Regions from separate parts of the Pelomonas parva genome, predicted to be linked through region 1. Evidence: predicted binding sites of a transcription regulator. Region 1 holds the regulator's gene; the other holds the start of a gene.
The links. Region 1 encodes FNR, which switches genes on or off when oxygen is low (the NO sensors DNR and NnrR bind a similar motif). Its sites were predicted from a motif close to TTGATNNNNATCAA; they were not measured.
Positions count from the first base shown of each region.

Region 2: ACG00Y_RS19450 (DUF2249 domain-containing protein) is a predicted target of FNR. The motif match lies at 3,578-3,591, and genes of this name have one in related genera.

Region 1 is NZ_JBIGHV010000002.1:723,328-728,431, reverse strand. Features, by position in the region: gene icd (NADP-dependent isocitrate dehydrogenase) at 1-615, opposite strand, end outside; gene ACG00Y_RS06875 (urease accessory protein UreH domain-containing protein) at 676-1,302, opposite strand; gene hemN (oxygen-independent coproporphyrinogen III oxidase) at 1,302-2,684, opposite strand; gene fnr (fumarate/nitrate reduction transcriptional regulator Fnr) at 2,792-3,544, shown strand; gene ACG00Y_RS06860 (NAD(P)/FAD-dependent oxidoreductase) at 3,598-4,941, shown strand; gene ACG00Y_RS06855 (hypothetical protein) at 4,883-5,104, opposite strand, start outside.
Region 2 is NZ_JBIGHV010000007.1:223,796-228,899, forward strand. Features, by position in the region: gene ACG00Y_RS19425 (type IV pili methyl-accepting chemotaxis transducer N-terminal domain-containing protein) at 1-577, opposite strand, end outside; gene ACG00Y_RS19430 (DUF3079 domain-containing protein) at 639-854, opposite strand; gene ACG00Y_RS19435 (hypothetical protein) at 851-1,519, opposite strand; gene ACG00Y_RS19440 (NnrS family protein) at 1,536-2,726, opposite strand; gene ACG00Y_RS19445 (Rrf2 family transcriptional regulator) at 2,704-3,219, opposite strand; gene ACG00Y_RS19450 (DUF2249 domain-containing protein) at 3,227-3,514, opposite strand; gene ACG00Y_RS19455 (DNA/RNA non-specific endonuclease) at 4,635-5,104, shown strand, end outside.

The sequences.
Region 1 (5,104 bases):
GCCTTCGCGGCTGACCGGCTTGATGCCAAGCGCCGAGGTCTCGGGGAAGCGCAGCTTCTTGGCACCCAACTCGTCGCGCAGGAAGGCGATCAGCTTCTTCGCGTTGTCGCTGCCGGCCTCGTACTCGATGCCGGCGTAGATGTCCTCCGAGTTCTCGCGGAAGATGACCATGTCGACCTTGCGGGGCTCCTTCACCGGGCTGGGCACGCCGTCGAAGTAGCGCACCGGGCGCAGGCAGACGTAGAGGTCCAGCTCCTGGCGCAGCGTGACGTTCAACGACCGGATGCCACCGCCCACCGGCGTGGTCAGCGGGCCCTTGATGGAGACGAGGTAATCGCGCGCGGCCTGGACCGTCTCGGCGGGCAGCCAGGTGTCGGCGCCGTAGAGGCGGGTGCTCTTTTCGCCGGCGTAGACCTCCATCCAGTGGATCTGGCGAGCGCCGCCGTAGGCCTTGGCGACCGCCGCATCGACCACCTTCAGCATCACGGGCGTCACGTCCAGGCCAACACCGTCGCCTTCGATGAAGGGGATGATGGGCTGGTCGGGGACGTTCAGCGAGAAGTCGGCGTTGACGGTGATCTTCTGGCCGCCTTCGGGCACCTGGATGTGGGACATGGCTGCTGGCTCTGCGAACGGGAGCGCGGAATGGTCGTGACCCGGCGAGTTTAGGGCGCCTCAGCAGGCCAGCAGCAGCCGCTCCCAGACGCCATGCCCCAGCCCCCAGGCCGCGCCCAGCGCCAGCGCCAGGCCGGCCAGGCGCAGCGCCAGCACGTCGCCGCCCGCACCGCGCCTGAGCAGCCGCGCCCGCCACAGCGGCGCGATGACGAGGCCCGGCGTGCTGGCCAGCGCAAAGCCGGCCATGGCCGCGCCGCCGCTCAGCGGCGAGCCGGACAGGCCGGCCAGCAACAGCGCCGCATGCAGCAGGCCGCAAGGCATCGCCACCCAGGCCATGCCGGTGGCGAAGGCATGACGGGGTTGTGGCCGCCAGCTGACCGCGCCCAGCCAGGCCGGCACGCGGCCGCGCGCCAGCAGCGTCAGGCCGAACAGTAGCAGCGCCGCCTGCAGCAGCGCCCAGGCGGGCTGCAGCAGCGTCACGTTCTGCGACACACGCGCCAGCGCCTCGGCGGAAGCCGCCGCCACCACGCCGCCGGCCGTGTAGCCCAGCAGCCGCCCCGCCAGCAGGCCGACCGGCCGCTTGCCGCCGGCCAGCGCACAGGGCGCGCTGCACATGGCCGCGCAATGCGGCATGCCGGCCAGGCCCATCAGCGTGGCGGACACGATCAGTGCCGCGTCGAGTGCCATCAAATGATCTTGGAGAAGCGCTCGCGGCTGGCGTCGGCCTGCAGGTAGCGGTCGAACACCAGGGCCACGGCGCGCACGAAGTACCAGCCCAGCGGCGTGACCTGGATGGCGCCCGGCTCCAGCACGACCAGGCCTTGCGCAGCCAGCTGCGTCAGCCGCAACAGCTCCGGCGCGAAGTAGCTCGGCACATCGACGAGATACGACGCCGCGATGGACTCGAACTCGACACGGCCCTGGCACATCAGCGCCATGATGACCGCGCGGCGCAGCAGGTCGTCGCGGGTCAGCGCCAGGCCGCGTTGCACGGGCAGTTGGCGCTGGTGCAGCGCGTCCTCGTACTCGTCCAGCGTCTTGGCGTTCTGCGCATAGGTGGCGCCCACGCGGCTGATGGACGACACGCCCAGGCCCACGAGGTCGCAGTCCGGCTGCGTCGAGTAGCCCTGGAAGCCGCGGTGCAGCAGGCCTTGCCGCTTGGCCACGGCGAGCGGGTCGTCAGGCAGCGCGAAGTGGTCCATGCCGATGTAGGTGTAGCCCTCGCCCAGCAGCGCGCTGATGGCGCCGGACAGCATGGCCAGCTTGTCGCCGGCCGGCGGCAGCAACTCGGCGACGATGCGCCGCTGCGGCTTGAAGCGCTGCGGCAGGTGGGCGTAGGCATACATCGCGATGCGGTCCGGCCGCAGCTCGGCGACTTGCGCGATGGTGCGGGCGAAGCTGGCCGGCGTCTGCAGCGGCAGGCCGTAGATCAGGTCGACGTTGGTGGACGCGAAGCCCAGCTCGCGGGCGCTCTGCATCAGCGCGGCCACCTGCGCAAAAGGCTGCACGCGGTGCACGGCCTTCTGCACGGCGGCATCGAAGTCCTGCACGCCGAAGGACAGGCGGTTGAAGCCCAGCAGCCGCAGATGGGCCAGGCGATGCAGGTCGACGGTGCGCGGGTCAACCTCGATGGACAGCTCGGCGCCCGGCAGCAGCTTGAAGCGGCGGCGCAGCGCGTCCATCAGCGTGCTCAGCTCGGCGTCGGACAGGAAGGTTGGCGAGCCGCCGCCCAGGTGCAGCTGCGACACCGGCGCAAGGCCACCCACGGCTTCGGCGACCAGGTCCATCTCCACGTTCAGCGCGGCCAGGTAGGGCGCGGCGCGTTCATGGTGCTTGGTGATGATCTTGTTGCAGGCGCAGTAGTAGCAGAGCTGCTCGCAGAACGGGATGTGCACATAGACCGACAGCGGCTGCGCCGTGCCGCGCTGGCGCAGCGCCTGCAGGTGCTGGGCGCCCTGGTGGGCCTCGACGAAGCGGTCGGCCGTGGGGTAGGACGTGTAGCGCGGGCCTGCCACGTCGTGACGGCGCAGGAGGTCGGTGTCGAGAGTACGGTCGGTGACGGCAGCCATGCCGCCACTGTGCCGAGACAGGCACCGCCGGGCCTTGATCCACGTCAAGGCCGCTGCGCGTCCTCTGGCAAAGAATGCCGTTCATGCTGACCACCCTGCCCCGCGCGATGCCCGTGCCGACAAACTCTGACTTGGCCGCCGCACCCGCCATCGAACCGCTCAAGGTCGCCTGCGCCAGTTGCAACCTGCGCGAGCTGTGCCTGCCGGTCGGCTTGAACGCGGGCGAGATCGACCGGCTCGACGGCCTGGTCAGCAACCGCCGCAGCGTGACGCGTGGCGAGCACCTGTTCCGCAACGGCGAGCGCTTCGAGGCGCTGTATGCCGTGCGCACGGGCTTCTTCAAGACCTGCGTCGGCAGCGAGGACGGCCGCGACCAGGTGACCGGCTTCCAGATGGCCGGCGAGCTGCTCGGGCTGGACGGCATCAGCAGCGACCGCCACCACTGCGACGCCGTCGCGCTGGAGGACTCGTCCGTCTGCGTCATCGCCTACAGCCAGCTCGAAGACCTGTCGCGCGAGTTCACGTCGCTGCAGCACTCCTTCCACAAGATCATGAGCCGCGAGATCGTGCGCGACCATGGCGTCATGCTGCTGCTGGGCAATATGCGCGCGGAGGAGCGGCTGGCCGCCTTCCTGCTGAACCTGACGCAACGTCTGCAGGCACGCGGCTTCTCGCCGTCCGCCCTGGTGCTGCGCATGACACGCGAGGAGATCGGCAGCTACCTCGGGCTGAAGCTGGAGACCGTCAGCCGCACCTTCTCCAAGTTCCAGGATGACGGGCTGCTGGAGGTGAAGCAGCGGCAGCTGCGCATCCTGAACCAGGCCGGGCTGCAGGCGCTGGTCAACAACAGCCGCTGCTAGACGACACCGGCCCTCATGCTGCGCCGCACAAAACCGGGCGTAGGATGGGATTCATGCGTCCCCAAGTCCTGATCATCGGCTGCGGTTTTGGCGGCCTGGAGGCGGCGCGAGCCCTGCGCTCGGCCGATGTCGACATCACCCTCGTCGACAAGACCAACCACCACCTGTTCCAGCCGCTGCTCTACCAGGTGGCGACCGCCGGTTTGTCGGCACCTTCCATCGCCGCGCCGATACGCCACCTGTTCCGGCGCCAGCGCAACGTGACGACCTTGCTCGGTGAGGTGGTTGCCATCGATCCGCAGGCGCGCACGGTCGCGCTGAAGGACGGCGCCACGCTGCACTGGGACCATCTCATCGTCGCCGCCGGCGCCACGCACAGCTACTTCGGCCGCGACGACTGGGCGCCGTTCGCGCCGGGGTTGAAGACACTGGACGACGCCTTCGAGATCCGCAGGCGCGTGCTGATGGCCTTCGAGGCGGCCGAGCGTGAGGACGACCCGGCCAGGCGTGCGGCGCTGCTGCAGTTCGTCGTCGTGGGCGGCGGGCCGACCGGCGTCGAGCTGGCCGGCACCTTCGCCGAGATCGCCCGCCACACGCTGCCGGGCGAGTTCCGCCGGATCGACCCGCGCCAGGCACGCGTGCTGCTGGTGGAAGGCGGCGCGCGCGTACTGCAGTCCATGCCCGAGCGCCTGTGCGAGCGCGCCCGCGAGCAGCTGACGGCGCTGGGCGTGGAGGTGAAGCTGGCGGCCCGCGTGACCGGCATCGACGCCGAGGGGTTGGACATCACGTCGGCCGCCGGCCACGAGCGGCTGCTGAGCCGCTGCATCGTCTGGGCGGCGGGCGTGGCCGCGTCGCCGTTGGGCCGCACGCTGGCCCAGGCCACCGGCTGCACGCTGGACCGCGCCGGCCGTGTCGTCGTCGAGCCGGACCTGAGCCTGCAGGGCCACCCGAACATCCAGGTCATCGGCGACTTGGCCGCCGCGCACAGCCATGTGCCGGGCCGCGAGCCCAGGCCCGTGCCGGGCGTGTCACCGGGCGCCAAGCAGATGGGTCGTTATGCCGCCGCCAACATCCAGCGCCGGCTGCGCGGCGAGGCGACGCAGGCCTTCCGCTACGCCGACTACGGCAACCTCGCCACCATCGGCCGCAACAGCGCGGTCGTCGACCTCGACACACCGGCCGGGCCACTGCGCTTCTCAGGCTATTTCGCGTGGCTGTTCTGGCTGTTTGCGCACGTCTGGTTCCTGATCGGCTTTCGCAACCGCTTCGTCGTGCTGGTGGACTGGGCCTGGGCCTACTGGACGCACGACCGCCATGCGCGCGTGGTGGCGGGTGGCATCAGCGCGGCCAGCCCGGCGAGCGCCGCTGCGGCTTCGGCTCGTCCGCCGGCAGGTTGACGAGCAGCAGCGCCAGGCTGGCGCCCAGGGCGATGACGCCCCAGAAAATCAGGAAGCTGAGCGTGTAGACAGCCTGCGCCGACAGCTCCACCGGCGCGCCGCCGAACCAGCGCAGTTCGTGCGGGTCGACAACGGCGAACACCATCGCCTCCAGCACGCCGGC
Region 2 (5,104 bases), on a different contig from region 1:
CGCGGCGCAGGCGGTCGACCGGTGCAAAAACCACCAGGTGGGAGGAGTACAGAAAGATCATGGCTGCGGCAATGGCCAGCCCCACCAGCGCCAGTTGCACGCTCGACAGCAGCGCGCTCCAACTGCCCATGCGCGCCTCGACCGCGTCGACAAGGATGTCGATGCGCCGCACGAGGGCCTCGGCCTGGGCGCCAGTGGGTGCGGGCAGGCCCCCGGGCGCAGCCGACCTGAGCTGCAGCCAGCCTTCGCGCACGCTGCGGTAGGCCTGCAGGGTCGGCTCGTCGCGGGGAAGGAACAGGGGCCGGGCCGGGTCGCCGTCCACCAGCAGTTGCAGCGATGCGTCGTAGGCCTGCGCAAGCCCGCGCATCTGGCCGCTGGCGCCAGCGGCTCCCTGGTGGGCGAGGCGCCAGGTCTGCATGCGCAGCCGCCCGGCCTCGTTGACCGCCGCCGCGCCGCCTTCGAGCTGCCAGCCAATCCACAACGTCAGCCCGATGGAGGCCAGCGCGATGCACAGCAAGGCGGCACCCAGGATGCCGACCTTGGTGGCGAGACGCGCGCGATTCCAGCCTTTGAACATGCACAGATTCTGGGCAGACCGTTTCGGGGTGAGCTTGATCTCGCGCAAGGAAGGCGGCGATTCACTGCGCTAGCGTCCCCGCTGGCCCGGCGGCTTCGCCTGCGGGCGCCCTGGCATCCAGGCCCCAGCTCATCCAGTCGTCGCCGAACAGTTCGCTGGGATGGGGCGTGGCCACCGAGCCGTTGCCGCACTGCAGCGACTCGGCCGCGCAGTAGCGGTCGCAGCCCCAGCAGATGCGCCCGGGGTTCGCCGGCCGGATCGGGAACTTCTTGCTCACGCCAACGCCTCTGCGGCCTCCGGCATGTGGGGAAGGCCGGTCGCGCCGCGCAGCCGCTGCACCGGCCGGACCATGAACACGGTGGGATCGCGCCCGCGCTCCAGGAGCAGCATGCGCACGCGCGCCTGCCAGAGTTCGCCCAGCTCGCCCTCCTGCTGCGGCGTCGCCTTGCCTGAGGACAGCAGTGCCACCAGCACGTCCAGCTCCGGCTGGCCGGGCAGGGACGCGGTGTCCACGCCGACGTCGACCGCAGCATGGCTGTCGAGCCGGGTGAAGCGCAGCGCCAGCAACAAGTCGGGTCTGCTGCGGATAAGGCCCGCCCGGCTGAAGCGCCCACCCAGGCCCTTGAAGCCGGAGCCACCCGCCGCGCCGGTGAGCATCTGCACCACGGTCGCGACGACACCGCTGCCGCCGGTGCGCACGTCGTCGCGGAACTCCACCTTGATGCCGCCGCGCTGGGGCAGGCCGTCCGGGTAGAGGTGCTCCAACGCCAGCCAGGTGAGCCAGTAGGCCGACGCGACGGCCACGCAGGAATGGCCGGCAAGCCGCACGGCATCGGCGAAGCCGTACTCGAAGATGCCGTCCTCGGCGCAGCCCAGCACGCGGGCCAGCGGGTCCTGCACGGTGAGGCGGGGGATCTCGGCAAAGTAGTCGGGCAGTTTCATGGGGGTCTCGTAGGGATCAACCGGGCCGGCCGTCGAGGCGCGGGCGGGACAGCACGGGCCAGTAGCGCACCGCGTACAGGCCGAAGCCCGCCGACCACAGCAGAGCCGAGGCGAGCGTGGCGTGCACGAACAGGGCCGGTGCGATCAGGGGCAGGATCACGCGCACGGCGGCGGCGGACGCGACCAGCAGGTAGCAGGCGACCTCGTAGCGGTCGGCCTTCAAGGGCCGCCCGGTGTGGCCGCGCGCGGTGCGCGTCATCATGCCGATGACGAGGCCGCCCACGGCGCCCACGGTCAGCGCATGCGTGGCGAGCGACGGCATCAGCCAGCCGGCTGCGGCCAGCGCGCGCAGCAGCAGGTGCACCGGCACCCACAGATAGGCCAGGTGCAGCACCCACACGATGGGTACCCGCAGCGTGCGCCAGGGCTGCCACAACGCCCAGCGCCAGGCGTGCGCGGCGCCGGCCGCGAGGGTCAGCACCGCCAGCGGCACGCCCTGCAGCCCGAGGGCATCGGCGGCCAGCAGCGCCAGCACACCGCCCAGCGCCGCCTTCTCCACCCAGGCATTGCGTGCCGCGGCCGCGCCGGGCACGCCGTTGTTCGTGAACATCGGGATGACGCGCCCGCCCACCACGGCGAGGATGAAGAGCACCACGTCCAGCGCCACCTGGATGCCGATCCAGCCGGGCACCGCGACGACGCCGAACTGCGCCAGATGCACACAGCCGGCGGCCAGCGCCAGCAGGGCGAGCAGGCCGATGAAGAAGTAGTTGCGCCGGCTGCGGGCCTTCACGAAGGGCACGGCCAGCGCGATGGCGGCGGCCAGCGGAAAGGCGACGTTGGTGACTGCGGCGGTCAGTGCATAAGGCGTCAGCACCAGCACCCGGGCGGCCACCCAAAGCGCCGCCAGCGCCGCGAGCTTCCAACCCGTGGGCGTGGGCAGGTTGGCCCAGTTGCGGCCGGCCGTGAACAGGAAGCCGACGATGACCGCCAGCGTGAAGCCGAACAGCATCTCGTGGGCATGCCAGATCGGACCGGCCAGGTAGGGCTGCCCCAGCAGGCCCGAGAACTGCAAGGCCCACAGCGGCACTGACAAGGCCGCGAAGACGCTGGCCAGCAGGTAGAACGGCCGGAAGCCCAGCGCCAACAGCGCAAAACCGCTTGGCGCCACACGTGCGGGTTCGTCAATTCTGAGCAAGTGGGTCATGTCGTGTACTTCGTTGGCGGTGCGGCGGCACAACGCCGCCACGATTCGCCTGGGCAGGCGCCGTGAAGCGCAGCAGATGAACCAGTTCCCCCCGGTTGCCGGCGATGTCGGCCAGCGTGTAGCGGTCCAGCACGGCGTAGAAGGCCGTCACGGCCTCGCCCAGCACGCCCCTGAGCTGGCAGTGATTGGCGATGGCACAACGGCTCGCCTGCGCCGAGAAGCACTCGGCCGGCAGTGGCTCGCCCTCGGCGTCGCGCACCACGTCACCGATGCAGATCCGCTCGGCAGGCCGGCCCAGCATGAGGCCACCGCCCTTGCCGCGCACCGTCGTCACCCAACCGCGCCTGGCGAGTTGGTGAACGACCTTGGTGAGGTGGTTGAGCTTGATGTCGAAGGCCGCGGAGATGGCGGCGACCGTGACGCGCCGGTCCGGCTCGCAAGCCAGGTAGATCAGCACGCGCAGGCTGTAGTCGGTGAAGGCGGTGAGCCGCACGGACGGCTCAGGCGCAGCCGCATGAGCCGCAGCACTGTCCACGGCCAGCGTCCGCAGCAAGCTTGGTGATGCGCACACGCCAGTTGTGCGGGCCGTCTTCGAGAACCTCCCAGGCAAACGCGCCGGGCTGCTCCAGGCCCAGCTGCTCACAAAGCGGTTGAGCGTTCCGATCGACGATGACTTCCAGCGAGTCGTAAGGGACGAGGCGACGAAAAGCGCTGCTCACCCCATGAGGCTGCTCGCGCTCATCCCGGCCTCGCAGGTCCAGTTTCGTGTCGTCGGTGGTGGGTGTCATTGGCGATCTCCAGAACATGCATTTGATATGCATGAATGCTAGGAGGCAGCGGGCATGGACCGCTTGATCTCCGTCAAACAACGATCTTGGGGCTCGCGTGGGAGGCGTCAACTCGAGCCGCAGCGGTCACGCAGCCCGCAGGAAGCCGAGTGACCGGTGCTTGCCGCAGCGGTCATCACACGACCAAAACTGGATGTCGTCGCCAGCCTGTTGCTGTAGTTCGGCGAGTTTCCGCTTTGGGCACTTATGCACAGTGCTCAGTTATGTGCAGGTCTCCGATACCGATAGGCTGCAGGCCCCGTGAATGCTGGCGTTGCGTGCGTCAAGGGCGATGACGCGCTGCACATAACGTTTGATTTCCGACGAGGCGAGACTGAGGTCCAACAGTCTTGCCACGCGGCAGCCACCGACGCGATGACGATGGCACACCGCCCCAACCGACATCGCCCGTTGTGACAGGTGCTCTCTCGGCAGGGGGCAATCAAATTCCTGAGATTGGAACAGTTCGCCGCACGCTGGAGATGAAGCTGCGGCGCGCACCCCAGCAAGGATTCATCGCGTTTGACGCCTTTGAGCATGACGAAACTATGGACAGTTTCGAAGCCCAGGCACGCCCCCCGCACGAGGGAGATGTCGCACGAGCACCTACTGAGCTACTCATAATCGAGCACTGTGCATAAGTGCCCAAAGCCGAAGTCCGCACCCCGGGGGGGGCAATCATTTCGCGGTTGCCATCATTGGCGGTCAGCCGTCGAGTTCACGATGCCCGGCATGAAGCAGTCGCCGGCAGACTTGGCTGTTCAACGGCTTGAACCGGGCCTTGTGCGACAGATACGCGCACGGCATGCCGAAGTCTGGATGAGCCGCCTCTCGCTGCTATGACAGGCGCCTGCTCAGGGAGGAAAAGCAGGGGGCCGAAGCACGAGACCAATGTAGCGCATCCGTGGTGATGCCTGTGGTTGAACGCCGCCGTCAGCCGAGAAGCCGCTACCAGCGCGAGGCCTATGAGACGGCGATGGTTCAATGCGAGCCCGTTGAACTTTCTACTGACTCCGTGCGCGGATTTCCAAACCGGCTCCGGCCTCTCGCGATCCTGATCCTTGCGTTGCCGGCGTGGGCGATGGCTTCCAAGTCCTCGCTGGAAGCAGCGCGGCTGCCGACATCGTTTGCTCAGTGCCCGCAGTTCTTCCTGGGACAGAAGTCTCCTGCGTTGCAACCCGGACCTAAGCTGCGGGAACTCTGCTTTGATGGCTTCGCCGTGTTGCATAGCGGAGTGACGAAGACACCTGTGTTCTCGGCGCAGCGCCTGAACAAGAGGGCCCTGGGTGGCGTCAAGCGCCAGCGTTCAGATCGCTTCTTTGCCGATGCGCGCCTGCCACGCTCGGAGCGCGCGGAGCTCGATGATTACAAGCGGTCCGGGTACTCCCGCGGGCACATGGCGGCGTCGGGCGACATGGCGACTGAAGAAGCGATGGCCCAGTCGTTCTCTCTGGCCAACATGGTCCCCCAGTCGATTCGCCACAACTCTGGCGCCTGGTCGAAGATCGAGCAGGACACGCGCAAGTACGTCCAGCGAGCAGTCGGGGATGT